DNA from 4 places in the Streptomyces sp. NPDC047081 genome. Region 4 is predicted to be linked to each of the others. Evidence: riboswitches for the same ligand, from Rfam matches in the RefSeq annotation. Region 4 holds a riboswitch; each other region holds the start of a gene.

Region 1 (5,164 bases), on a different contig from region 4:
CGCGTCGCCGAGTTCGCGCCCCGTGTGCAGGCGCTCACCGACCACCTCATCGACCAGTTCGCGGCCAGGGGCGAAGCCGATCTCATTCACGACTTCGCCTTTCCCCTCCCCATCTACGCCATCTGTGATCTGCTCGGCGTCCCTCGCGAGGACCAGGACGACTTCCGGGACTGGGCCGGGATGATGATCCGGCACGGGGGCGGGCCCCGGGGTGGTGTCGCGCGGTCCGTGAAGAAGATGCGTGGTTACCTCGCCGAGCTCATCCATCGGAAGCGGGAAGCGCTGCCCGCCCAACCCACTCCCGGCGAAGACCTCATCTCCGGGCTCATCCGCGCCTCCGACCACGGCGAGCACCTCACCGAGAACGAGGCCGCCGCCATGGCCTTCATCCTGCTGTTCGCCGGGTTCGAGACCACCGTCAACCTCATCGGCAACGGGACGTACGCCCTCCTCACCCACCCCGAGCAGCGCCACAGACTCCAGTCCTCCCTCGCCGCCGGCGAACGCGGGCTGCTGGAGACGGGGGTGGAGGAACTGCTGCGCTACGACGGGCCCGTGGAGCTCGCCACCTGGCGGTTCGCCACCGAGCCGCTTCGCATCGGCGGGCAGGACATCGCGACCGGCGATCCGGTTCTCGTCGTACTCGCCGCGGCCGACCGGGATCCCGAGCGGTTCGCCGAGCCCGACACCCTCGACCTCTCCCGCCGTGACAACCAGCACCTCGGATACGGGCACGGCATCCACTACTGTCTGGGCGCTCCGCTGGCCCGACTTGAGGGGCAGACCGCGCTCGCCACCCTCCTCACCCGGCTGCCCGATCTGCAACTCGCCACCGATCCCGCCGAGTTGAGGTGGCGTGGTGGGCTCATCATGCGTGGACTGCGTACGCTTCCGGTCGAGTTCAGCCCGGTTGGGCCGACACGTCCTTCCAGCCGAACGTGACACGCGCTCAAGTCTGTGATCTTCACGTGATCTACGCGGCATTAACTTGTGACAAGTGATCGTCAGTCGATAGGTTCACGGACCATGGCGGCGCCAAGGCTTGGCCCAAGCTTCACGCGCCGCGGTCACTGCTGTCTCGCGAAAGGCCCCCGCATGCTCTCCGGGAACGGTCGTCACCGTCGCCCCCGCCAGGCTCCGGCACTCCTCGTCGCGGCCGGCGTGACCGGCTCCGCCATCGCGATCCCGCTGTTCGCCGCGAGCGGCGCCAGCGCCGCCGACGGAAACACCTGGGACAAGGTGGCACAGTGCGAGACCGGTGGCTCCTGGAGCGAGAACAACGGTGACGGGTTCTACGGCGGGCTGAAGCTCACCCAGGAGGACTGGGAGAAGTACGGCGGCCTCGACTACGCCCCGAGCGCCGACCTGGCCAGCCGCAACCAGCAGATCGCCGTCGCCGAGAAGCTCCTCGACGACCAGGGTGTGGGTGCCTTCCACACCTGTGGACTGACCACCGGGCTGACCAAGGACTCCGGCTCGGCCGACGTGGACACCGGTGTCGCGGACGACTCGTCCGGTTCGTCCGGGAATTCGGACTCGTCCGACAGTTCCGGCTCCACCGGCTTGTCCAACTCGTCCGGTGACACGGGATCGGGTTCCTCGTCCTCCGGTGATGGATCCGACGGTTCCGCCTCGCCGAGCGCCTCCACCGACAGTGCGGACAACTCCACCAAATCCGGCAATTCCGCGTCGCCTTCCGCCTCTCCGTCCGAGTCACAGAAAACCGACAGCTCATCTACAGATCGGGCGAACGGTGACGACTCGGACAACTCCGAGCAGGCCGTCGGCTCTTGGAGCCTCGTCGACACCGGCGCGGTCGGCAGCGGCAAACACCGCGGCGCCGCCGCCGATGAGGATGCGGACACGGGTCGTACGGACGACACGTACACCGTCCACGCCGGCGACACTCTCGCCTCCATCGCCGACTCCCTTGACCTGGACGGCGGGTGGCGCGCCCTCTATGACGCGAACAAGCAGGACATCGGCACCGACCCGAACCACATCACTGCCGGTCAGACCCTGGACCTCCCCGCCGAATAGACCTCGAACGGGGTGAAAAAAGACGGGAGTTCACGTCACACTTCGCGCCGAATGTCCGATTTGGCGAAAGTGTGGGATGAGTCTCAGAAGCCCTGATCGTCTTTGAAATTCGCCGGATTCCCTGTCTACCGTCGTCACCGCTCGGCAACCCGAGCCCCGTCGGTCGCAACGCCGAATCCTGCCAGCGGCCGTGCGGGAACAGTCGTCGCTTGACAGCGCCGTAGGCAGGAGCGGGGGACCCAAGGTAAGCGCCCCACCGGATGGTTGACGGTGGCGGCTTGGGGTGTAGCCGCGCCTCGTGGAGACGAGGGCGCGGCCGGGCAACTCAACCGGCCCGAACCCGACAGCTCACCTCGCAGGCGTCGGTGAGGGGATCCATCCATGCTGTTTTCCAGCAAGGGCAAGCACCGTCGTCCGTCCAAGACCGCCCGTGCCATCGCCGTCGTCGGCGTCACCGGTGCCGCCGCCGTCGCCGCCCCGCTGATGGCCGCCGGCAGCGCCTCCGCCGCCACCGCCTCCGAGTGGGACGCCGTCGCCCAGTGCGAGTCCGGCGGCAACTGGTCCATCAACACCGGCAACGGCTACTACGGCGGTCTGCAGTTCTCCGCCTCCACCTGGGCCGCGTACGGCGGCACCGCCTACGCCGCGCAGGCCAACCAGGCCTCCAAGGCGCAGCAGATCGCCGTCGCCGAGAAGGTCCTCGCCTCCCAGGGCAAGGGCGCCTGGCCGGTCTGCGGCACGGGCCTGTCCAGCGCCGCCTACAACGGCAGCAGCGCGTCCAGCTCGGCCGGCAGCTCCTCGAACACGACCCGCTCCGACTCCCAGGCCGCGTCCCGCTCCTCCGAGCGCACGACCGTGAAGAAGTCGACGAAGACCGTCACCACCCCGACCGGCAAGAAGGTCAAGAAGGGCGACGGCGAGTACAAGGTCGTCAAGGGTGACACCCTCAGCTCCATCGCCGAGAAGCACAAGGTGAAGGGCGGCTGGAAGAAGCTGTTCGAGCTGAACAAGGACATCGTCGAGGACGCCAACCTCATCTACCCGGGTCAGCAGCTCCACCTGAAGTAAAACCCAGCTGAACCACAGTGCCTTCACAGCCGTGTCCACCAATATGGAGGACACGTGAGGGCCTCCCCCGTCCCCCACGGACTCCCCGCCTCGGTGCGTGTTCCCCCGTACGCACCGGGGCGGGGCTTTTTGTGTGCGCGCACGCGTGCTTCCGCGCAGGTTTTTGTTCCGTTCGGAAACAATTTACTCTCGGTTCTGCCCAAGAGGTGGGCGGCAGCGTGGCCGATCCGCCGGAGCCGGTTAGGCTCGTCTCGCAGAGCCGCTGCGGTGCTGCCGTAGCCGCGTCACATCCCAAGAAGGAGATGCTCGTGCCGTCCATCGACGTCGTCGTAGCCCGGGAAATCCTGGACTCCCGAGGCAACCCCACGGTCGAGGTCGAGGTCGGCCTCGACGACGGCAGCACGGGTCGTGCCGCCGTCCCCTCCGGCGCCTCCACCGGCGCCTTCGAGGCCATCGAGCTCCGAGACGGTGACCCGAACCGCTACCAGGGCAAGGGTGTCGAGAAGGCCGTCCTCGCCGTCATCGAGCAGATCGGCCCGGAGCTGGTCGGCTACGACGCCACCGAGCAGCGCCTGATCGACCAGGCGATGTTCGACCTGGACGCCACCGACAACAAGGGCTCCCTCGGCGCCAACGCCATCCTCGGCGTCTCCCTCGCCGTCGCCCACGCCGCCTCCGAGGCCAGCGACCTCCCGCTCTTCCGCTACCTCGGCGGCCCGAACGCGCACCTGCTGCCCGTCCCGATGATGAACATCCTGAACGGCGGATCCCACGCGGACTCCAACGTCGACATCCAGGAGTTCATGATCGCCCCGATCGGCGCGGAGTCCTTCTCCGAGGCGCTGCGCTGGGGCACCGAGGTCTACCACACCCTCAAGAAGGTCCTGAAGGGCCGCGGCCTGTCCACCGGCCTCGGCGACGAGGGCGGCTTCGCCCCGAACCTGGACTCCAACCGCGCCGCCCTCGACCTCATCCTCGAGGCCATCAAGGAAGCCGGCTACGCCCCCGGCGAGCAGATCGCCCTCGCGCTCGACGTCGCCGCCTCCGAGTTCTACAAGGACGGCAAGTACCTCTTCGAGGGCAAGGAGCGCTCCGCCGCCGAGATGACGGAGTACTACGAGGAGCTCGTCGCGGCCTACCCGCTCGTCTCCATCGAGGACCCGCTGTTCGAGGACGACTGGGCCGGCTGGAAGGTCCTCACGGACAAGCTCGGAGACAAGGTCCAGATCGTCGGCGACGACCTGTTCGTCACCAACCCGGAGCGCCTCGCCCGCGGCATCGAGGACGGCGCCGCCAACGCGCTCCTCGTCAAGGTGAACCAGATCGGCTCGCTCACCGAGACCCTGGACGCCGTCGAGCTCGCCCAGCGCAACGGCTTCAAGTGCATGATGTCCCACCGCTCCGGCGAGACCGAGGACGTCACCATCGCCGACCTCGCCGTCGCCACCAACTGCGGCCAGATCAAGACCGGCGCCCCGGCCCGCTCGGAGCGCGTCGCCAAGTACAACCAGCTGCTGCGCATCGAGGAGATCCTCGACGACGCGGCGGTGTACGCGGGCCGCAGCGCCTTCCCGCGCTTCAAGGGCTGACCCTTCCGGGGTTAAGCCTTAGCCAGTCGTACGTACGTCCCCGTACCGGTCCCGTACCGTGTGCGGGGACGTACGCGCGTGTGAACGGGAGGCGGGGACATGGCCGTGAAGGACCGGGACCGGTTCTCCACCGCGACCAGGCTCAAGCTGCTCGGCGAGCAGACCGCGGCCCGGGTCTACCGCTCCCAGACCAAGCGGCAGGCCCGCCGCTCCCGCCTCACCGGCCGGGCGGCACTGCTCGCGCTCGTGGTGTGCACCCTGGTCGTCGCGCTCGCCTATCCCATAAGGCAGTACGTCTCCCAGCGCGCCGAGATCGCCGATCTGCAGCGGCAGAAGCAGCAGGCCGCCGAGCGCGTCGAGCAGCTGCGCGACCTCAAGGCACGCTGGCAGGACGACTCGTACGCCGAGCAGCAGATCCGGCAGCGGCTGCACTACGTGCTGCCGGGCGAGACGGGTTACGTCGTCAT
Region 2 (5,164 bases), on a different contig from region 4:
GCGACATCGACCCGGAGCAGACCCTCGCCTGGGTCGAGAAGTACTTCGGCTCCATCGCCTCGCACGACGGCAAGCCCGCGCCCCGCGACGGCTCGCTGCCCGAGGTCATCGGCGAGCAGCTGCGCGAGGTCGTCGAGGAGGAGGTCCCCGCGCGCGCGTTGATGGCCGCCTACCGGCTCCCGCACGACGGCACGCGCGCGTGCGACGCGGCCGACCTGGCGCTGACCGTCCTCGGTGGCGGCGAGTCCTCCCGCCTCTACAACCGCCTGGTGCGGCGCGACCGTACGGCCGTCGCGGCCGGCTTCGGCCTGCTGCGGCTGGCCGGAGCGCCCTCCCTGGGCTGGCTGGACGTGAAGACCTCCGGTGACGTCGAGGTGCCAGTCATCGAGGCCGCCATCGACGAGGAGCTCGCCCGGTTCGCCGAGGAGGGCCCCACGGCCGAGGAAATGGAGCGCGCCCAGGCCCAGTTGGAGCGCGAGTGGCTCGACCGGCTCGGCACGGTCGCCGGCCGCGCCGACGAACTGTGCCGGTTCGCCGTCCTGTTCGGCGACCCGCAGCTCGCCCTGACCGCGGTGCAGCGCGTCCTGGAGGTGACGCCGCAGGAGGTCCAGGAGGTCGCCAAGGCCCGCCTGCGGCCCGACAACCGCGCGGTGCTCGTCTACGAACCCGTCACCGGAGAGGTCGCCGAGGACGCGGATCCCCCCGAAGACCCCGAGGCCGAGGCCACGGTCGAAGCCGGCGACAAGAACGAGGAGGCGGCCAAGTGACCGAGCTCGCCACGATGCAGTTCCACCCGCAGCCCCAGGCGGGCGAGGCCAAGCCGTGGGCGTTCCCCGCGCCCACGCGCGGGGCGCTCGGCAACGGCCTGACCGTCCTGCGCTGCCACCGCCCCGGCCAGCAGGTCGTCGCCGTCGAGGTCCTCCTGGACGCGCCCCTGGAGGCCGAGCCGGCCGACTTCGAAGGCGTCGCCACGATCATGGCGCGCGCCTTCTCCGAGGGCACCGACAAGCACTCCGCGGAGGACTTCGCCGCCGAGCTGGAGCGCTGCGGCGCCACCCTCGACGCGCACGCCGACCACCCCGGCGTCCGCCTCAGCCTGGAGGTGCCGGCCTCCCGCCTGGCCAAGGCGCTCGGCCTGCTCGCCGACGCCCTCAGGGCGCCCGCGTTCGCCGACAGCGAGGTCGAGCGGCTGGTCCGCAACCGCCTCGACGAGATCCCGCACGAGCTGGCCAACCCCTCCCGGCGGGCCGCCAAGGAACTCTCCCGGCAGCTGTTCCCGGCGACCTCGCGCATGTCCCGCCCGCGCCAGGGCACCGAGGAGACCGTCGAGAAGATCGACGCGGCGGCCGTACGCGCCTTCTACGACCGCCATGTCCGGCCCGCCACCGCCACCGCCGTGGTCGTCGGCGACCTCACCGGCATCGACCTGGACGCACTGCTCGGCGAGACCCTGGGCACCTGGACGGGCTCCACCGCCGAGCCCCGCCCGGTGCCGCCGGTCACCGCCGACGACACCGGCCGCGTGTTCATCGTCGACCGTCCCGGCGCCGTCCAGACCCAGCTGCTCATCGGCCGCGTCGGCGCCGACCGGCACGACCGCGTGTGGCCCGCGCAGGTGCTCGGCACGTACTGCCTCGGCGGCACCCTCACCTCCCGCCTGGACCGCGTCCTGCGCGAGGAGAAGGGCTACACCTACGGTGTGCGGGCGTTCGGCCAGGTGCTGCGCTCCGCCCCGGACGGCACCGGCGCCTCGATGCTCGCCATCAGCGGCTCCGTCGACACCCCGAACACCGGCCCGGCGCTGGACGACCTCTGGAAGGTGCTGCGCACCCTCGCCGAGGGCGGCCTCACCGACGCGGAGCGGGACGTCGCCGTACAGAACCTCGTCGGAGTCGCGCCGCTCAAGTACGAGACCGCGGCGGCCGTCGCGAGCACGCTGGCCGACCAGGTAGAGCAGCACCTGCCCGACGACTACCAGGCCACGCTGTACCGGCAGCTCGCCGCGACCGGCACCGTGGAGGCCACCGCGGCGGCCGTGAGCGCGTTCCCGGTGGACCGCCTGGTGACCGTCCTCGTCGGCGACGCGGCGCAGATCAAGGCGCCCGTGGAGGCGCTCGGCATCGGCGAAGTGACCGTGGTGTCCGCCGAGTAGCGGCACGCGCGCGTGGAGGGCCCTGGTGACTGATGCGTCACCAGGGCCCTCTTATGTCCGAATTGGGGCGGAGGTTGCCTGTCTGCCCTGTGGGATGCGCTACAAACACCGTGATCCGTTTGGGGATTGAAAGTCGCCCCGCTTAGCGTCGTCCGGGCTGTCCGTCAGGCACCGCGCCGCATCCGCGGCACCGGACAGTCATCGCCGAGTCCCCGTACGGCGCGAGCCAGGGGAGCCGGGGACCCACGCAGTCCCTGGGGTGAATCGGACGCCCGCGCTCCGGCGAGGGGGCCCGTAGGAGACCTTCCTGCTCCGAACCCGTCAGCTAACCCGGTAGGCGAGAAGGAAGGAAAGGACCAGCCAGTACATGGCGTTCATGTGCGCCACCGGGAAGCACCGCCGTCCCGGCAAGCTCAAGCGCTCCACCGTCCAGGCGGCCGGCGTCGCAGCCCTCGCCACCACCGGTGTCATCGGTACCCTCGCGGCCCCCGCGCTCGCCGCCGACAACTCGGTCGAGAGCACCGTCGAGCAGACCGGTCTCAACCCCGTCATCGCCATCGGCGACTCCATAGCCGACAAGATCGACGCCCAGGCCGACGCGCAGAAGCAGGCCGCCGAGGAGGCCGCCCGCAAGAAGGCCGCCGCCGAAGCCGCGCGCAAGAAGGCCGTCGCCAAGGCCAAGGCGGAGCGCGAGGCCAAGCAGCGCGCCGCCCGCGAGGCCGAGCGCAAGCGCCTCAACACCTTCGTGGCGCCGATCGCCAACTCCTATGTCTCCACGGGCTACAAGGCCAGCAGCTCTCTGTGGTCCTCCGGCAGCCACACAGGCATCGACTTCCACGCGGCCAGTGGTACGTCCGTGCACGCGGTCGGCTCCGGCACGGTCGTCGAGGCCGGGTGGGGCGGCTCGTACGGCAACAACATCGTGATCAAGATGAGCGACGGCATGTACACCCAGTACGGCCATCTGTCGTCCATCGGTGTCTCGGTGGGCCAGAAGGTCGCCCCGGGCCAGCAGATCGGCCTCTCCGGCGCGACCGGCAACGTCACCGGACCGCACCTGCACTTCGAGGCCCGTACGACCCCCGACTACGGCTCGGACGTCGACCCCGTCGCGTACCTGCGCTCGCACGGCGTGAACGTCTGACGACGGACCGCGAGATCTTCCGGAACCCCGGCTCCACGAGCCGGGGTTTCGCCGTTTCCGTCCGGTTGCTGTCCAAAAAATATCCATGGATTCCGGCCCCCCGTCGGAAATTCCCGCCGATTGCAATAGAGTCACGGAACACACGTCAATCGGCGACGTTTCACGGGGATTAAGACGGAGGTCGGTCATGCGTATTCCGGCGCACTCGGTATGCACGGCGATCAGAGACGACATCGTCGCCGGTGTCTACGAGCGCGGGAGCCGCCTCACCGAGGAACTCCTGGCCCGCCGCTACGGCGTCTCGCGCGTCCCCGTCCGCGAGGCCCTGCGCACCCTGGAGGCCGAGGGCTTCGTGGTGACCCGCCGGCACGCGGGCGCGTGCGTGGCCGAACCGAACGAGCAGGAGGCCGCCGACCTGCTGGAGATGCGCATGCTCCTGGAGCCGCTCGGCGCCTCCCGGGCCGCCCAGCGCCGCACCGAGGCCCACCTCAAGGTCCTGCGCGGCCTGGTCAGACTGGGCCAGGAGCGGGCCAGGAGGGGCAACAGCGAGGATCTGCGCTCCCTGGGCGGCTGGTTCCACGAGACGCTCGCCCAGGCCTCCGCCAGCCCCGCCCTGACCTCGATGCTGACCCAGCTGCGCCACAAGATCGCCTGGATGTACGCCGTGGACGCGCCCGCCAACCCCGTGGAGTCCTGGGCGGAGCACGGCGCGATCGTCGACGCCGTGGCGCGCGGCGACAGCGAACGCGCGCGTGCCGTCACCACCCTCCACACCGAGCGCTCCAGCGCGGCGCACCGGCTGCGGTTCGGTACCGGCGCCGAGCGTGTGAGGAACTCGCAACATCCCGTAAACATGCCGAGCCTGCGGCATTAACACAGGCGCCGTATACAAAGAAGTGAGAATTCCCGGGGGTTTATTCATGCTGCCCCCGAGTGGAATTCCGTGGTCTCTGTGCAGGAAATGCGAAGGGCTCGCCCGGTAATTCGGACGAGCCCTTCTGTGATGCCCTGATCAGACGGTCTCGGGAAGTTCCTCGAGACCCTCGGAGACCAGCTTGGCCAGTCGGTCGAGGGCGACGTCCGCACCCTCGGCGTCGGAGGCGAGGACGATCTCCTCGCCACCCTGGGCGCCCAGGCCCAGGACGGCCAGCATGGAGGCCGCGTTGACGGGGTTGCCGTCGGCCTTGGCGATCGTCACCGGGATACCTGCGGCCGTGGCGGCCCGGACGAAGATGGAAGCGGGGCGGGCGTGGAGGCCCTCGGCCCAGCCGACGTTGACGCGGCGCTCAGCCATGTGATGCTGCCCTTCGGTGTTCAGGGTTGTCTAGACCAGTTTCCCACACATGAAGCAAGCCCGGAACGGACCTTCGCCCGTCCGGATCGGGGGCGTCGGACCGCGGCCTCGGCCCGACTTCCGTCCTGTCCCTCTTCTGCTGTCGTTCTCCACAGACTGCCTCGCGCCGTTGTCGGACGCGAGCCGTACTCTGGGGCCCATGCAGACCTCGTCGGACCGGCACGAGTACCCCGCCCACTGGGAAGCCGACGTGGTGCTGCGCGACGGCGGCACCGCACGCGTCCGCCCCATCACCGTCGATGACGCCGAGCGCCTGGTCAGCTTCTACGAGCAGGTGTCGGACGAGTCGAAGTACTACCGCTTCTTCGCGCCCTACCCGCGTCTGTCCGCAAAGGACGTCCACCGCTTCACGCACCACGACTTTGTGGACCGGGTGGGACTCGCGGCCACGGTGGGCGGCGAGTTCATCGCCACCGTACGCTATGACCGCATTGGTGCCGACGGGATGCCCGCGTCCGCACCCGCCGACGAGGCCGAGGTCGCCTTCCTCGTCCAGGACGCGCACCAGGGCCGC
Region 3 (5,164 bases), on a different contig from region 4:
CCCGCACAGGGGGAGCGGGCCGCCGCCGGACCTTCTCGGCGGTGGTGATCGACTGCCGCCCCTGGCCCGGGCGGCGGTGGGGAGCCGGTCACCTGGTGGAGGACGCTAAACCCGGCTGTGTCGGCTTGGTAACGCAATGTGCGGAAGTGCCGCCGGTCGATCGGCGGGTGACTGTAAACGACCGTGATCCCGTTCCGGAGCCGTCGACTTCACGCAGTGGGCTGACCGATGTCGGGGTTCCGGGACACGTACGGGTGACGGGCTGCTACGGGCCGCATATATGCAAGATCCAATCGCGCCTGCCGGACGGGTCGCGGCGGGGCCGGTGTCGGACGCACCGTGCGCCCCTGTTTAAGCTCCGGCCTCATGGACGTACTCATCCATCTCTTCGTCGGCCTGCACATCGTCGGCATCGCCTCGCTCCTCGGCGGCTTCCTCACCCAGATGAAGGCGATGGGCCGCGGCGAGGCCCGTTTCGTCCCGGCGATGCTGCACGGCGCGCTGACGATGCTGGTCACCGGCGCGATCCTGGTCGGCCTCAACCAGGCCGACGACCAGCACGTCAACAACATCAAGATCGGCGTGAAGCTGGCCCTGCTGATCGTGATCCTCGGGCTGGTCTATGTGAAGCGGGACGACGAGAAGGTCGACAAGAGCCTGTTCGGGCTGGTCGGCGCGCTCACCACGGCGAACATCTTCATCGCGGTGCTGTGGACCTGAGGTCGGCGCGGGCCGCGACGACGGCCCCCGCGGCGACGGCGAGCCACGCCGCCACCGCGATCCACAGCAGCGCCCGACCCGGGCCTTCGAGCCAGGAGACGTCGAGGACGGCGGCGATGGACAGGGTCGCCGCCGCGGTCATCCCCATCGGGAAGACGGTGGACCAGCGCCGCACGTCGTAACGCAGCCGGGGCCGTGCGGCCTCCGCGACCAGCAGTACGGCGTACCAGGCGACGTCGAGCACGAGCAGCGCGAGGGTGACGGCGCGCAGGACGCCGCGGTCGTCGTCGTTCCACAGATACAGGCGCGCGCTGTCGGCGGCGATCAGCTTGGACCCGGCCAGCGCCGAGATGGCGAGCGCGCCGCCCGCGACCCAGTGGTCGCCGGCGCCTTCGAGGACCTGCCGCAGGTCGAAGCGGGCGAGGGCGAAGCCGTAGAGGACGAGACCGAGCCCGGACAGTACGAGCGCGGCGTGCGCCAGCCACGCCACCGCCTCCGCCCCGGCCAGCGCGGCCGCGAGCACGGCGAGGCCCTGTGTGGCCACGCAACACAGGAACACCGCGCCCGGCATGCGCCGACCCCAGTGGCGTACGACGTCCACGAGCAGCACGGGCCACAGCACGACTGCCAGCGCCAGCAGGGCCTCGGCGAGGGTCTGCCACCCGAGCGCGGAGAACCGCGTCCCGAGGACGGTGGTCGCCGCGACGGCCGTGAGCGCGGCGGGCGACCCGGCCTCGGCCCGCCACCGCTCGCGATCCCACGCCAGCCGCGCCACGAAGTCCGCCGCCAGGCCGAGCCAGGCCACGCAGGCGATCACCAGCGCGACCCGCGACACCACCTCGTCCCCCGTCAGCTGTAGCCCGACCGACACGATCCCGGTCGCCATCACAGCACCCCCGGCCGCCGGCGCACGCCGCGCCCACCAGGCACGGAACGAAACGGACGTATCGGCGGAGTGGGCAGCCATGCAGCCGATGCTAAGGAGCACACCAGGGGTTGCGGCCGGGGCACGCGCGCGTGCGCGAGGAAATTGGCGCGGGGCGCGCAGTGATGAGGCGGGGCGCGCAGTGATGAAGCGGGGCGCGCAAGGTTGATTCGCGCGCCCGCGCTCATTCATTGGCGCGCGCCCCCTGCCCAGCCTCACGCCAGTCGGGCGCGCCCCTGTCTCACGCCGGCCGCACCACGCTGTGGATGATCGACTCGCCGCCGTAGTAGATCGACTCCTCGCGGACGTACGCGCCGGGCTTGGGGGCGTGGATCATCATGCCGTTGCCTATGTAGATGCCGACGTGGCTGATGTCGTCGTAGAAGAAGATCAGGTCGCCGGGCTGGGCGTCGGCGAGGGAGACCGTGGTGCCGGCGTTCACCTGGTCGTAGGTGGTGCGGGGGAGGGAGACGCCGGCGGCCTTCCACGCGGCCTGGGTGAGGCCTGAGCAGTCGTAGGAGTCGGGGCCGGTCGCGCCCCAGACGTACGGCTTGCCGATCTGCGAGCGGGCGAAGGCGAGGGCCTTCGCGGCCTTGGTGGCGTACGAGGAGTCCGTGGACGTGCTTCCGCTCCCGGACGTGGACGAACCGCTCTGCTGGGCCGCCTGCTCCTCGGCCTTCTGCTCGGCCGCCTGCTGCTGCGCCAGCTCCGCGGCCTTGCGGGCGGCCTCCTCCTGCTTCTTCTTCTCGATCTCCGCGAGCCGCGCCTTCTCCTGCGCGGTCAGCTTCGACAGCAGCTCACGCGCGTCGGAGAGCTTCTTCTGGACGGTGGACTTGGCGGTCTGCAGGTCGTTCTGCGACTCGGTGAGCGACTGGAGGTTCTCGGAGGCCTCCTGGCGCTTCTTCATCGTCGCGGACTGCTCGCTGAAGTAGTCGTCGACCTCGCTCTTCTGGCGGGAGGTCAGCCGGCTCATCAGCTGTGTCTGGTCGAAGTAGTCCTGCGGGGAGTCGGCGAGCAGGAAGGTCGCCGTGTCCGGCGCGGCGGCGCCCGTGCGGTACTCGGCGGCGGCGAAGGAACCGAGCCGCTCCCGCTGTTCGTTGAGCTTCTGGGCGCGCTTGGCGACGTCGTCGAGGAGGCCGTCCACGCGCTTGCGCTGCTTGGAGGTCTTCTCCTTCGCCGCGTTGTACTTCTCGGTCGCCGACTCGGCCTGGCGGTACAGGTCGTCGACCTTCTTCTCGACCTCTTCGAGGGAGGGGTTCCCGTCGGCGGACGGGGCGGCGTTGGCCGTCTGGGAGAGCAGGGCCACGGAGGTGAGGGCGGCCGTGGCGAGAGCGGGGGTGCGTATGCCGGCTACGCGCGTACCCGCGGGGCGCGACTTGCGGTGCGACGCCAAGGGAGGCGACTCCTTCCATAATCCGCCTACCGAGTTAGCTGTCGGGTTCGGGCGGGTGGTTCGGAAGGGTTGCCCTACGGTCCTTGTCCCCCATGGGAGTTGGACCGATTCACCCCAAGGTCGGTGGGTCCCCGGCTCCGGCTGCGCGGCGGCGCCCCGGACTCGGCGGAGGCCGCACGGCCCGGCGAGGTTCGCCGGTGGGGGTCGTTCGGCCTGCTCGGAACGGTAGCCAACTCGTGTGGCCCGTGTGAAGGTTGATGTTCGATATGCCCGATACATTTTCGTGACCTTTGGTCAGCAGGGCGAGGGTGCTCACGTACTGTGACGGCGTGGTCCGGGAGCGTGTCGGCTTCGTCGGATCCCGCGATGTTCTCGGGGCGGCAGCGGGTTGTCAGTGGGGCGCCCTAGACTCGGAGAGCGATGAGCAGCCTCTTTGACGACAGCTTCCTGGCGGACCTCAAGGCACCCCGTGGCCACGAGGAGGAACCCCCACCGCCACCCGAGGACGATCACGGTCCGGAACCGGTTCCGGACGATCTGTTCGGCGGGAAGTTCGACGTGCCGCCGGACCGGGACACTTACTACCGTGACGGCGCCCCGCGGCCGGTGATCGACCCCGCCGCGCTGCTGGACGGGCTGAACGAGAACCAGCGCGCCGCCGTCGTGCACGCGGGCACGCCCCTGCTCATCGTGGCCGGCGCCGGCTCCGGCAAGACCCGTGTGCTCACGCACCGCATCGCGCACCTCCTCGCCGAGCGGAACGTGCACCCGGGCCAGATCCTCGCGATCACCTTCACCAACAAGGCCGCCGGCGAGATGAAGGAGCGCGTCGAGCAGCTCGTCGGCCCGCGCGCCAACGCGATGTGGGTGATGACCTTCCACAGCGCGTGCGTGCGGATCCTGCGCAGGGAGAGCAAGAAGCTCGGCTTCACGTCCTCCTTCTCGATCTACGACGCCGCCGACAGCAAGCGGCTGATGGCCCTGGTCTGCCGCGACCTGGACCTCGACCCCAAGCGGTATCCGCCCAAGTCCTTCAGCGCCAAGATCAGCAACCTGAAGAACGAGCTGATCGACGAGGAGGACTTCGCCGCCCAGGCCGCCGACGGCTTCGAGAAGACCCTCGCCCAGGCTTACGCGATGTACCAGTCGCGGCTGCGCGAGGCGAACGCCCTCGACTTCGACGACCTGATCATGACGACGGTCAACCTCCTGCGCGCCTTCCCGGACGTCGCCGAGCACTACCGCCGCCGCTTCCGCCACGTCATGGTCGACGAGTACCAGGACACCAACCACGCCCAGTACGCGCTCGTGCGCGAGCTGGTGGGGACCAGCGAGCACCCCGTCGACGTCCCGCCGAACGAGTACGACCTCCCGCCCGCCGAGCTGTGTGTCGTGGGTGACGCCGACCAGTCGATCTACGCCTTCCGCGGCGCGACGATCCGCAACATCCTCCAGTTCGAGGAGGACTACCCGAACGCGACGACGATCCTCCTGGAGCAGAACTACCGCTCCACGCAGACGATCCTCTCCGCCGCCAACGCGGTCATCGAGCGCAACGAGTCCCGCCGCCCCAAGAACCTGTGGACCAACGCGGGCGCGGGCGCGCGCATCACCGGCTATGTCGCCGACACCGAGCACGACGAGGCCCAGTTCGTCGCCGAGGAGATAGACCGCCTCACGGACTCGGGGGACGCGAAGGCCGGCGACGTCGCCGTCTTCTACCGTACGAACGCCCAGTCCCGTGTCTTCGAAGAGGTCTTCATCCGCGTCGGCCTGCCCTACAAGGTCGTCGGCGGCGTCCGCTTCTACGAGCGCAAGGAGGTCCGGGACGTCCTGGCCTACCTGCGCGTGCTCGCCAACCCCGAGGACTCGGTGCCGCTGCGCCGGATCCTGAACGTCCCCAAGCGCGGCATCGGCGACCGCGCGGAGGCGATGATCGACGCCCTCTCCCAGCGCGAGAAGATCAGCTTCCCGCAGGCGCTGCGCCGCGTCGACGAGGCGTACGGCATGGCCGCGCGGTCGACGAACGCCGTGAAGCGGTTCAACACGCTGATGGAGGACCTCCGTACGATCGTCGAGTCGGGCGCCGGCCCGGCGACCGTCCTGGAGGCGATCCTCGAACGGAC
Region 4 (5,164 bases):
TGAGCCCCGGCTCCGCTCTCACGTCACCGGGGCTCACGTCACTGAGGCTCACGCCGTCGAAAGCTCAAGCCACCCTGGCGATCCGGCTCTTGATGTCCTCCGGTGACAGCGCGCCCTTCGCCGTGACGTGGTCGCCCGAGGACTCGCCGCGCAGGCGCCGTCCGATCCACGGCACCAGGTACTCGCGCGCCCAGTGCACGTCGTCCCGCCGGACGTCGAGGGTGCCGCGCGGCGGGAGCGGCGGCCAGGGCTGGTCGGGGTCGGCCGGGACCTCCAGGCCGAGGACCTGCCCCGCGCGCAGCGCCACGCGCGTGTGCCCCTCGGGAGACAGGTGCAGCCGGTCGCCGTCCCAGGCCCGGCGGTCCTGGACGGTCTTCAGGGACCACAGGTCGAGTACGGGGCAGCCGTACCGGTCGGCGATGGCCCGGACGTGCCCGTTGTACGTGGCGATCTTGCCGCGCAGATGCTTGAGCACGGGCACGCCACGGGTGTCGAACCCGGTCGTCACCATGACGGTGCCGACGGCCTCGGTGAGCCGTACGACGGCCCGCTCGAAGCGCTCGGCGACCTCGTCGGGGTCGGTGCCGGGCCGGATGATGTCGTTACCGCCCGCACAGAAGGAGACCAGGTCCGGCGCCAGCTCAAGAGCCTTCGGAACCTGGTCCGCCACGATCTGGTCGAGCAGTTTGCCGCGCACGGCGAGGTTGGTGTAGCCGAAGTCGCCCTCGGGCCTGCGGTCCGCGAGCAGCACCGCGAACCGGTCGGCCCAGCCGACGAACGCCCCGTCGGGGCCGGGGTCGCCGACGCCCTCGGTGAAGCTGTCCCCCACCGCAACGTACGACCCGATCACGGATCTGCTGTCACTCTTCGAATCGTCTGCCACGCTGTTCATGATTCACCTTCGAATGTGACCTACGCGACCGTAAGAAGGGGTTGACGGGCGGTGAGATAAGCCACTTCTAAAGATCTCCCCAAGCCAGGAATAACCTTCCGATCAGGGCTGTTGAAGGGTCAACCGCCAGACCCTGAAGTCGCTGATCCGGAAATGACTCCAGGTCGTCCGGAAGGCGAAATGCCCGCTTGTGTACGGGTCCTGGTCGTCGTAGTCGAAGACGAGCCGCCCGTTGTTCCGCCAGCGGACCGCCGACCCGTCGGACACGATCCGGACCCGGTTGGGCTCGTTCGCGACGAGCAGCGGCTCGGTGTAGTCGTAGATCAGCGGCCGGACCCCGGCCTCGCCGACGTAACGGCGCAGCCGGGTCGTGGTGTTGGTGTTGGCGCCGTAGCCGACGTAGTACGTGCGGAGGTAGTCGTACTCGGCCAGTGCTCCGCCGCGCCGCGTGGCGAAGATGTCGTCCGGGGAGCGGACGTCGGTGGCGTTCCAGAAGTTGTTGAGGTCGGACACACGGTCGTTGACCCCGCCTTCGGAGACGGCCGTGGCGGTGTACTCGATGGCGTACGGCCCGTCGAGGCGCCGCCTGAACCAGACCGTGGCGCCGGCGGGTACGTCCACCTCCAGCGTCCCGCGCGAGGCGGTGACCGTTCCGCCGTTCTCCAGTTCTACGGCCCATTTGCCGAGGCCGCGCCGGAAGTCGTCGTGGGCGAGGAGACGCCGGCGGGGCGCGGCGCTCGCGCCTTGCGCAGGGGCGAGGGCGGCCAGGGCGGCGCCTGCGGCGAGGGCTCCGAATGCTCTGCGGGTGGTCGTCACAGGCGGGGCTCCTTCGGATGCAGAAAGCGCTTGCAGGGCAACGGGGTTCACTGTGCCGCCGGCGCCCCCTCCCTGTCGACACCCCCGCCCCTCCCGCCACACGACCGCAACACCGCAACCCGAACAGACGGAGCCGGACACACCGAAGGCCGGACCCGGGGATCGGGGTCCGGCCTTCGGCGGCGTGTCGGGCGGTCGGGTCGGCGGGGGTCAGCCGACGGCGACGCCCTTCGAGCGGAGGTAGGCCACGGGGTCCACGTCGGAGCCGTAGTCCGGCGTGGTGCGGATCTCGAAGTGCAGGTGCGGGCCGGTGACGTTGCCGGTCGCGCCGGAGAGGCCGATCTGCTGGCCCTCGGTCACGGTCTGGCCGGCCGAGACGGAGAGCTGGGAGAGGTGGCCGTACTGGGCGTAGTAGCCGTCGGCGAGCTTGATGACGACCTGGTTGCCGTAGGCGCCGCCCCAGCCCGCGGAGACGACCGTGCCCGCGCCCACGGCCTTGAGGGAGGTGCCGGTCGGGACGACGAAGTCGACGCCGGTGTGGTAGCCGCTGGACCACATGCTGCCGGCCACGTGGTAGCCGGTGCCGATGGTGCCGCCGGAGACCGGGAGGGTGAAGCCGGTGGCGGTGCTGGTGGTCTCGGCGGTCCGGGTGGCGGACGTCTTGGCGGAGGACGACTGCGACTTGGCCGAGGAGGAGGACGAGGCCGAGGACGAGGACTTGGTGGTGCTCGTCGCGGCCTGCTTGCCGATGGTGAGCTTCAGGCCGGGGTGGATCAGCGACGGGTCGTCGCCGACGGCCTGGCGGTTGTCGGCGTAGAGCTTCTTCCAGCCGCCGGTGACGTTCTGCTCGTCGGCGATCTTCGAGAGATAGTCGCCGACCCGCACCGAATAGGTGCGCGCACCCGCGTTGTCGGCGGCGCTCTTCTTCTCGGCGGCCTTCTTCTGGGTCACCGGAAGGGACTGGACGGCCTTTTCGGAAACCGACTGGGAAGCGGACTGCGTGGTGGCCGCATGGGCGCCGGTGGCCCCCATGAGCGGGAGGGCGAGAGCGGCGCCACCGGTTCCGGCGACGGCGATCGAGCGGGAAAGACGCGGGGACTTCGGGCGGCGGTGCTTACCCTTCGCGGGCATGGCGAATTCCTCTCCGGCGCCTGCGAGGTGAGCTGTCGGGTGCGGACTGGAGATGTCCGGCCGCGCGTTTCGGCGCGGCTTTACCCCAAGCCTGTTCCGGAGACCGGTCCAGGCGGTTGTACCTGTGGGTCCCCCGCTCCTGCCGTTCACGGGTGAGTTGTGCGGACACCGGGCGGCGGCAGGATTGGGCGTCCGTCCGGATTGGTGTGGAACGTAAGCGACCAAGACGCAAAGGGACAAGTGACGGTTCCCTGTGAATGCGATTCCCTTGATCCCTTTCCGGAATTCCCCGTCACACTCCGTGAATCAGGAAGCAGTCGCCGAGACCAAAGTCCCTTGAAAAGCACCTGAATTACGTGAACATGACGGGGCACGCACCGTCACGGATATGACGCTCCTCACGTGACACTGCTCCAGCTTTCCTTATTCCAGAGCGAGTTGGAATGAAGACGCCAATTCGGACAGAAGGCTCAGATGCGGCGCAGGCGGAGGACTGCCGCATCAAGGTCGCCGCGCAGTCCGGTCCACAGTCCGTGATGCAGCAATACGGCACCCCTGTGAACTTCGCCCGTTTCACGGCATTCGTACGAGGCTGTGGGGTCGAGGCCCCGCAGTCGCAGCGCCGGTACGGGTTCGCCGTAACTCTGCGCCTGGAGCCAGGCGAGGACGACCGTCTCGTCGCCGCGCACGTACTGGACCGCGCTCAGGCCGCCCGTCGGCGGGCGCAGCCGGTAGAGGTCGCCGTGCTGCACGAGCGGGCGGATCTCCTTGTAGAGGGCAACCCACTCACCGGCCTCGGCGAGCTCCTCCTCGGTCCACTGGGTGAGGTCGCCGCCGACCCCGAGCACACCGGCCATGGAGCTCACGAAGCGGAAGCGCAGCGAGCTGATCCGGCCGTTGAGCTGGGTGTTGGGGCTGTCGGTGACCCAGGCGGCCATCACGCGCGCGGGGTGGATCTGGCTGAAGCCGTGCTGGATGGCGAGCCGGTCCAGCGGGTCGGTGTTGTCGGAGGTCCACACCTGGTCGGTACGGCTCATGACGCCGAGGTCGATCCGGCCGCCGCCGCCCGAGCAGGACTCGAAGGCGACGCCGGGGTGGGCGGCCCGCAGGCGGTCCAACAGGGCGTAAAAGGCGCGCACATGGTCGACCCACAGGCGCTGCGGATAGGCCTCGCCGGGCCAGCCGGCGTCGGTGAAGCAGCGGTTGAAGTCCCACTTGACGTAGTCGATCGGGGCGCTGGTCAGGAGTGTGTCGAGGCGCTCCCAGAGGTACTCCTGGACGTCCTCGCGGGCGAGGTTGAGGACGAGCTGATTGCGGAATTCCATCCGCTTTCGTCCCGGTTGGAACTGCGCCCAGTCGGGGTGGGCGCGGTAGAGCTCGCTGTCCGGATTGACCATTTCGGGCTCGACCCAGATGCCGAACTGCATGCCGAGCGCGTGCACGTAGTCGGCGAGCGGTGCGAGGCCCTTGGGGAAGCGGTCGGGGTTGGGCGTCCAGTCGCCGAGCCCGGCGCGGTCGCTGGTGCGCTCGCCGAACCAGCCGTCGTCGACGACGAAGAGCTCGACGCCGATCGCCGCGGCCCGCCGGGCGAGCGTGCCCTGCTGCTCCTCGGAGATGTCGAACTCGGTGGCCTCCCAGGAGTTGAACAGCACCGGGCGGTCCTGCTCGGCGTCCGGGATCACGTACGCGCGCTGGTACGCGTGCCAGGCCCGGCTCGCACCGCCGAAGCCGCCGTCGCTCCACAGGCCGGCGAAGACGGGGGTGGTGTACGACTCCCCCGACTCCAGCCTCAGCAGCCCGGAGTCGTCGTAGCCGGCACCGCCGGTGATCTGCACGCGCGCGTCCGGGAGTTGCGCCACCGCGATGCGCCAGGAGCCGGACCAGCCGAGCGCGCAGCCGTAGACCTCGCCGCGCTCCTCGGTGGCGTCGGTGTCGAGGGCGACCCAGGGCAGGTGCTGGTGTCCGGTGTGGCCGCGGCGGCTGCCGATGATCTTCTCGCCGTAGGTGAGCGGCGCGGCGGTGAGCAGGGACTCGGCGGCCCAGCGGCCGTGCAGCTGGGACAGGCGCCAGTCCTCGCGGTCGGGCAGGGTCCAGGTGGCGGAGTCGGCCCGCAGCAGCTCCAGGGCGGGCCCTTCGTTGCCCAGCTCGACCCAGCGCTCCACGACGTCGTGGCGCATCCGGTAGTGCAGCGTGACGGCCAGGCCGCCGTCCCGGAAGCGCAGCCGCAGGTGGTCGCCCTCCGCCTCGTAGGCCTCGAAGGTCCACTCGGTGCCGCGGCGCTCATCGGTGCGCACGGACAGGGCGGGGCGGGCGAAGCGGGGGCCG

What was found. Region 4 has a riboswitch for cyclic di-AMP ahead of ABZ848_RS15715 (LysM peptidoglycan-binding domain-containing M23 family metallopeptidase). Riboswitches for the same ligand answer to the same signal wherever they lie in the genome.
Positions count from the first base shown of each region.
Region 1: another riboswitch for cyclic di-AMP. It lies ahead of ABZ848_RS02380 (transglycosylase family protein); the one in region 4 lies ahead of ABZ848_RS15715 (LysM peptidoglycan-binding domain-containing M23 family metallopeptidase).
Region 2: another riboswitch for cyclic di-AMP. It lies ahead of ABZ848_RS30325 (M23 family metallopeptidase); the one in region 4 lies ahead of ABZ848_RS15715 (LysM peptidoglycan-binding domain-containing M23 family metallopeptidase).
Region 3: another riboswitch for cyclic di-AMP. It lies ahead of ABZ848_RS12920 (NlpC/P60 family protein); the one in region 4 lies ahead of ABZ848_RS15715 (LysM peptidoglycan-binding domain-containing M23 family metallopeptidase).

Region 1 is NZ_JBEYUY010000001.1:509,628-514,791, reverse strand. It holds gene ABZ848_RS02390 (cytochrome P450) at 1-942, shown strand, start outside; gene ABZ848_RS02385 (transglycosylase family protein) at 1,096-2,040, shown strand; cyclic di-AMP (ydaO/yuaA leader) riboswitch at 2,247-2,417, shown strand; gene ABZ848_RS02380 (transglycosylase family protein) at 2,422-3,108, shown strand; gene eno (phosphopyruvate hydratase) at 3,411-4,697, shown strand; gene ABZ848_RS02370 (septum formation initiator family protein) at 4,797-5,164, shown strand, end outside.
Region 2 is NZ_JBEYUY010000018.1:65,254-70,417, reverse strand. It holds gene ABZ848_RS30335 (pitrilysin family protein) at 1-767, shown strand, start outside; gene ABZ848_RS30330 (pitrilysin family protein) at 764-2,152, shown strand; cyclic di-AMP (ydaO/yuaA leader) riboswitch at 2,345-2,506, shown strand; gene ABZ848_RS30325 (M23 family metallopeptidase) at 2,520-3,296, shown strand; gene ABZ848_RS30320 (GntR family transcriptional regulator) at 3,484-4,170, shown strand; gene ABZ848_RS30315 (HPr family phosphocarrier protein) at 4,309-4,590, opposite strand; gene ABZ848_RS30310 (GNAT family N-acetyltransferase) at 4,790-5,164, shown strand, end outside.
Region 3 is NZ_JBEYUY010000006.1:5,867-11,030, reverse strand. It holds gene ABZ848_RS12930 (hypothetical protein) at 367-720, shown strand; gene ABZ848_RS12925 (tellurite resistance/C4-dicarboxylate transporter family protein) at 698-1,687, opposite strand; gene ABZ848_RS12920 (NlpC/P60 family protein) at 1,887-3,038, opposite strand; cyclic di-AMP (ydaO/yuaA leader) riboswitch at 3,046-3,216, opposite strand; gene pcrA (DNA helicase PcrA) at 3,459-5,164, shown strand, end outside.
Region 4 is NZ_JBEYUY010000007.1:141,764-146,927, reverse strand. It holds gene ABZ848_RS15730 (TetR/AcrR family transcriptional regulator) at 1-3, shown strand, start outside; gene ABZ848_RS15725 (SGNH/GDSL hydrolase family protein) at 65-850, opposite strand; gene ABZ848_RS15720 (DUF6250 domain-containing protein) at 995-1,708, opposite strand; gene ABZ848_RS15715 (LysM peptidoglycan-binding domain-containing M23 family metallopeptidase) at 1,919-2,839, opposite strand; cyclic di-AMP (ydaO/yuaA leader) riboswitch at 2,844-3,009, opposite strand; gene ABZ848_RS15710 (alpha-galactosidase) at 3,310-5,164, opposite strand, start outside.